DNA from 2 places in the Aliamphritea ceti genome. Region 2 is predicted to be linked to the other one. Evidence: predicted binding sites of a transcription regulator. Region 2 holds the regulator's gene; the other holds the start of a gene.

Region 1 (3,255 bases), 1.7 Mb from region 2:
AGTTCACGACGATTACGGGTAGTTATATCTGAAATAAATCCTACAAACCCCCGTGTTTTGCCCTGTTCGTTCAACCGATAGTTAATACTGACCCGAATATCGATAACGCTGCCATCCTGACGAATACCTTTACGACTATAAGTATCAAGATGCGGAAATTCGTCCACCATACGTTTCAGTTTACGGCTGTAATACTCACGCTCTTCAGGACTCATGGTTTCACTAACCGCGCGGCCAACCATCTGATCCGGCGGATAGGCAAAAATCTGATGCGCTTTAGGGTTAGCAAAAATAACGGTGCCCTGCAGATCAATTTCAATAATTCCGTATGGCGACGCATCAACCAGTGCACGAAACCGCATTTCATTATCGATGACCTGATTCTGACTGTTAATCAGTTCTGTCATATCCTGGACGACACCTCTGATCAAGGTGACTTCCCTTAGAGGATCAATCACAGGTTCAGCCTGAACATGTAACCAGCGAAGCGAACCGGTAGGATGTATTAGCCGTATCAGGCAGGTATCAATCTGTTTACTGATCATTACTTTATCGGTAAGTGACCGTAACTGCGCCCTATCTTCAGGCAGTAACTGTTCCAGCACATCACTCAACACAGGTGTCTGTTGTGGGCTTAGCCCAAACAGGCTGCGTGCCTGCGGCGTGCAATTTAACTGACGACTCTGAATATCCAGGGTCCAGCCTCCCAGGCTGGCAAGGCTCTGTATACGTTGTAACTGATCATTACTGGCGCTTAACCGTTTAAGAAGCTGTAACCTTGTCAGCTCAGCTTCTACGCGGTTAATAAGTACCGGCAGTAAACGTATCAAACCGGCGGATACCTGGAGCCGACCACGGGACGCAAGCAGCAGGTTGCCCATCGGCTCGCCATCGTGATCACATAACGGCACCCCGAGATAACCATCCATCTCAAGCTCTTGCAGCATGTCTGCTTGCGGATAACGAACCATGGCACCGTCAGGAATATACAGAACCTTGCGGCCCTGTAATTCAAAACAAGGGGTATTTTCAAGACGATAGTGAATATTCGCGGCGGGAATGCCATCCAGGCACAAAGCCAGACTGGTCGCATTATTAGAATTTTCGTAATCCAGCAATGACACCATTGCCAGATCGGCGCCCATTACTTTAACTAACCCGTTAACCAGCCCCTGAAAAAAGGCTTCGTCGTACAGGTTTACCACTCCATCGATCAACTGCTGAAATAACCGTGAAGCATCCGTATCTATAAGATCAGAAGTCACAATAAATCCTTTTCGGAGTTTCTTATCCTACCCGGTCTGTCCAACAATACTTCTGCTGAAAGAAACTCTTAGTCTGGATGCAGGCGTCTGATTACAAGCCGGAGGTTCGGCGATACAAGCAGTACACAATGAATGAAGGTCGCGTCCGACGCACCACATCGTATGTTTGAAACTATTGCTTTGAAACTAAAGCCAAGACACACAATTGTAAAGCCCAAGTTCATATATACCGGGATTTTCGGCAGGCTTAGCGAGAAGAGGCTGTCATCCGAATGTCACCAAACAGCAAACCAACTGTCACCAAACCGTCCTAAATTATCTGCCACACGTTTAGCAGATAAGGCCTAATACCCGTGATCAATGTCGAACAGATCATCAGTGAAAAATACCCTTCCTTTATGACTAAGCCGGCACCGTTACGCCGTCCGACATTGTATTTTCTACGGCGCCTGTTTCATGAATCGGAAGTAAACAGTTTTCTGGAAAAACACCGTCACTGTGAGGGGTTTGAATTCATTGACCGGGTGCTGGACTACTTCAACTTCAGCTATAGCCTGAGTAATACTGACCGTCTGAACATTCCATCCAGTGGCCGGGTTGTCATCATTGCGAACCACCCGTTAGGTGCGCTGGATGGCCTGGCACTGATCAAACTGGTCGGTGAAGTTCGCCGTGATGTAAAAATTATCGCCAATGATATGCTGGCCAACTTCGCACCACTGGCTCCCGTATTGTTGCCCGTAGACAACATAAGTAAAGCCACCCATAAGCAGGATATTGCCAACATTAATGCTGCGTTGCGTAACGAAGAAGCTGTAATCGTCTTTCCCGCCGGAGAAGTCTCCCGCGCAGGCCTGACCGGTATTAAAGACAGTAAATGGAATAGCGGTTTCATGCGCTTTGCCCGTCAGACCAACAGCCCTGTTTTACCTGTCTATATTGGCGGTAAAAACTCCCCACTGTTCTATTCGCTATCAATGCTCAACCGGGGGATGTCTTCCGCATTGCTGCCCCACGAAATGTTCAACAAACAGTCAGCTGTTCTACCGATCAAGGTCGGCGAGCCTGTTGCCTATAGTCAGATTGATGGATTACCGGTTAATAACAGTGAAAAAGTAAAACTGATAAAACGCCACCTTTACCGAATTGCCAAAGGCAAAAAACCACTGTTTATCACCGAAAAAACGATCAACCACCCACAGGACCGTCAGGCACTCAAACAAGAGCTACGTGACAGCGAACTGCTGGGCGAAACCAGTGACGGTAAAAAAATATTTCTATTCGATTACCGTGCAGACTCAGCGGTTATCAACGAGATTGGCAGGTTAAGAGAAATTGCTTTCCGCCGCGTTGGCGAAGGTACCGGCGAACGCACAGACCTTGACAACTATGACCCTCACTATCGCCACCTAATTCTCTGGGACGATGATGATTTGGAAATTGTCGGTGCTTACCGGCTGGCCGAAGCCTGGCGAACCGAAGCCGACAACCCTGGCCATGAGCACCTCTACAGCGCCAGCCTGTTTGACTATAAGGACGCGATGCAACCGTACTTCTCACAGGGTATTGAACTGGGACGTAGCTTTGTGCAGCCGAAATACTGGGGCAAGCGCAGCCTGGATTATCTCTGGTATGGCATTGGCGCTTATCTAAAGCGCCACCCCCAGGTACGTTATATGTTTGGCCCTGTCAGCCTGAGTAACACCTATCCTAAGGCTGCTAAAGACATGCTGGTATATTTTTATCGCCTCTATTTCCCAGACACTGAGAACCTCGGCAACTCGCAAAGCCCTTATCAGCTGGATGCAGCAACAGAAGACAATATGCGCTCTATATTCGCCGGGGATGACTACAAGGAAGACTTTAAAACCCTTAAGCATCAGCTGGATTTCTGTCACGTAGCCGTGCCCACTCTCTACAAGCAATACGCAGATGTATGCCGTGAAGGCGGCGTACGTTTTCTGGACTTTGGTGTCGACGCCGACTTTAA
Region 2 (3,255 bases):
GGCCCAGCAAACGGTCTGCTGAACGGTTCCACCATTCCAGGTTGTTATCCCTGTCGATGATGACAATACCGTCTCCCAGTGCCGCTGAGGACTGCTGAAAGCGGGTTATGATGTTACGCAGTGACTGATTGCGGGACTGATTACGTTTCTGCTCCCGGGCCATTTCGTCAAACAGCTCACCCCAGTGGCCGTTGCTTTCCGGTACATCAGAACGGTCACCTTTTGTCAGCCATTCTTGCAGGCGGGCGAATTCTTTAACCTGTACCAGCCCCCAGCCGAACAACAGAATCGCGACTGTCCAGCCCGGATAACCAATCACCAGACCGAGCACTACGCCGATCAGGGTGGTTAAAAATAAACTGCCAGAGATTGAATGGTTACTGTTGTACATTCTACCGAACCTAAATGGTGCCTGTGGGCAGCTTAGCGTGGATACTTTGGCTTAAGCAACTTGCGATGAGAATCTGTAACCGGTGCCGCGCACGGTTTGGATCAGGTACTCATGACGGTCGCCCAGAGCTTTACGTAGCCGACGGATATGTACATCGACGGTACGTTCCTCTACGTAAACATTGCCACCCCAGACCATATCCAACAGCTGGCTGCGCGAATAAGCGCGGTCCTGATGGGTCATGAAAAACTGTAACAGGCGGAATTCGGTAGGGCCGAGTTCAAGAGGTTTCAGTTCAGAGCTTACCCGGTGAGAAACAGGGTCGAGTGTCAGGCTGTCGACAGTGATAGGCTCTTCGATGCCTTTTGGCGTTGCACGGCGCAGTACTGTTTTCAGACGTGCAACCAGTTCACGGGGTGAGAAAGGCTTAGTAATGTAATCATCAATACCGGATTCAAGACCTTTAATCTTGTGATCCTCGTCGCCTTTGGCGGTTAGCATGATAATAGGAATATCGGCTGTTACTTCATCTTTGCGCAACCGGCGGGCAAATTCTACACCGCTGATGCCTGGCATCATCCAGTCCAGCAGAACCATATCTGGCTTATCATCCAGAACGATGCTGTGGGCAGCCTGAGCGGATTCCGCTTCAATGCATTCGTAGCCGGCCATTTCTAATGCAACCGCTATCATTTCCCGGATAGGGGCTTCATCATCGACGATCAGTATTCGCTTATTGGATGACATGCTCGATCACCTTATTCGTTTTGACATTTCTTTAGACGAGCATATTAGATTATTAAACTGTTACAGAAATATGACAAATACAGCTTTATGTCACTGTTATTATTAGACTGTTAGCCAATAGTCTAGTGCGATGCCGATAAAGAGTGCCATGCCGGCATAGTGATTGTTTAAAAAAGCCTGAAAACATTTATCCCGCTGGCGGTGTCTGATGAGCCATTGTTGCCAGATAAAACAACCTGTCATGACCAGCAAACTCAGGAAGTAGTATTTACCCATCTCTAATTGCTGGCCCAGCAAAATAAAGGTTAGCAGGGTCAATACCTGCAGAATGCCGACAATAAATTTGTCGGCATCACCGAACAGAATAGCAGTGGATTTCACGCCTATCTTCAAATCATCGTCCCGGTCTACCATGGCATATTTAGTATCGTAGGCGGTTGTCCAGAGCACAGTAGCGGTGTAAATCAGCCAGGCATAAGGTGGAACAGTCTCGCTGGTGGCGCTGAACGCCATAGGGACTGCCCAGGCAAAAGCCATACCCAGCACAATTTGTGGCAGGTGAGTATAGCGTTTCATAAAGGGATACAGGGCGGCTAGAAAAGCGCCGCCGAAAGATAGCAGTATGGTTTGAGTATTGGTAAACAGGACTAATACAAAGGCCAGGCCAATAAGCACAAAGAACAGCGCTAAGGCTTCTTTAGCGGTGGCTCTGCCAGCAGGAATCGGCCGTAGGGCGGTACGTTTTACGTGGCCATCAATTTTCCGGTCAGCAAAATCATTAATCACACAGCCTGCCGAGCGCATCAGGAATGTACCCAGGCAAAAAATTACCAGTAGATGCAGGCTTGGTACACCTTCAGCGGCAATCCACAGTGCCCAGAGTGCCGGCCATAAGAGCAGATAAGTGCCAATCGGTTTTTCGACCCGCATAAGTTGGCCGTAGGCATTGAGGCGGTCTTTGCTGAAAAACTGTTTGCTCATAACGCTTAGGCCTGTGGATTTGTATTTTGTGCTTCAAGTAGCGCTGGCAGGAATACTTCGGATACCAGTAGCGGCTTATTACTCAGATAAAACAGGGAGCGGCGTGCCCAGGTTGAGTCGCCATCCTGAATTTTGAGCCGGCTGACTTTTAAAGGGCCCCGTTGCATTGTCGGATCCCGGAACAGAATTGTGCCCAGTGAACGGCTACCAATAAAATTGAGTTCCCGTTGTTTGCCGGTAAGAGTGGTTGCCGGTATGACAGAGCGGGCAAATACCCATGGCTGACCATTACCGATTAACTGGACTTCCCGAATAATAGCTAGCTGGCGTGGCCGCATACCAAGTGCTTTAGCTTCTGAGCGGGTGGGGTGATACCAGCCCTGGCGGATAACTTCTACCCGGAAATCGCCCTGGCTGAGACTGACCAGCCGCTGAGTCAGCGAACCCGGATCCAGCAACCATTTGCGCCAGCACAAAGGTGCGTCGGTACTGGCTGGACGGCGCAGGGTATACCAGCGAACGTCGAAGCTGTTGTCATTCAGGGCTGAAGGTATTGGCACGGCAAAATCTCAAAGGCTTTGTCTCACTGGCGCTGCGTAAGAAGGTTACGTAAGTTGCGCTTTTAAAACAGCCGCTATGTTATCACTTACCTCGCGGAATCATAGACTTGATCTGTTAAAGCCAGTTTTTTCATTGCGCTGACGCAGGAATTTATGCGCCGGGGATTGGGCTGGTTCGCAGCTTTGGGTACCATGTAGGTTATGAATACTACTTTTCAAGATAAGCGTCCTGACGATGTGCGTCAGCTGACCGAAGACTGGGTCCGCAGCATGGTTGTCGGACTGAATTTATGCCCTTTTGCGGCTCCTGTCCTAAAAGATCAGAGCTTGCGTTTCTTTGTTTCTGAAGCCACCACTGAGAAACAGCTGACGGTGGACTATCTGCAGGAGCTGGATAACTTAATGCAGGCGGATGAAAAAGATATTTCCACGACCTTACTCATCGCGCCTTATATGCTGGCTGATTTCTACGATTATCTAGATATGCTGACAGAGTTCGAAATTCTGTTAGAAAGAGCTGAACTGGAAGGTGTATTGCAGCTGGCCAGCTTTCATCCGGGGTATCTGTTTGGTGGG

What was found. Region 2 encodes PhoB, which activates phosphate uptake and scavenging genes when phosphate is short. Its sites were predicted from a motif close to TGTCATANNNNTGTCANA; they were not measured.
Region 1: olsF (bifunctional ornithine lipid synthase OlsF) is a predicted target of PhoB. The motif match lies at 1,528-1,545, and genes of this name have one in related genera.

Annotation. Positions count from the first base shown of each region.
Region 1 covers NZ_AP025282.1:3,427,635-3,430,889, forward strand. The annotation lists gene OCU49_RS15765 (sensor domain-containing protein) at 1-1,265, opposite strand, end outside; gene olsF (bifunctional ornithine lipid synthase OlsF) at 1,619-3,255, shown strand, end outside.
Region 2 covers NZ_AP025282.1:5,087,705-5,090,959, reverse strand. The annotation lists gene phoR (phosphate regulon sensor histidine kinase PhoR) at 1-391, opposite strand, end outside; gene phoB (phosphate regulon transcriptional regulator PhoB) at 443-1,138, opposite strand; gene ubiA (4-hydroxybenzoate octaprenyltransferase) at 1,241-2,119, opposite strand; gene OCU49_RS23090 (chorismate--pyruvate lyase family protein) at 2,125-2,679, opposite strand; gene OCU49_RS23085 (DUF1415 domain-containing protein) at 2,881-3,255, shown strand, end outside.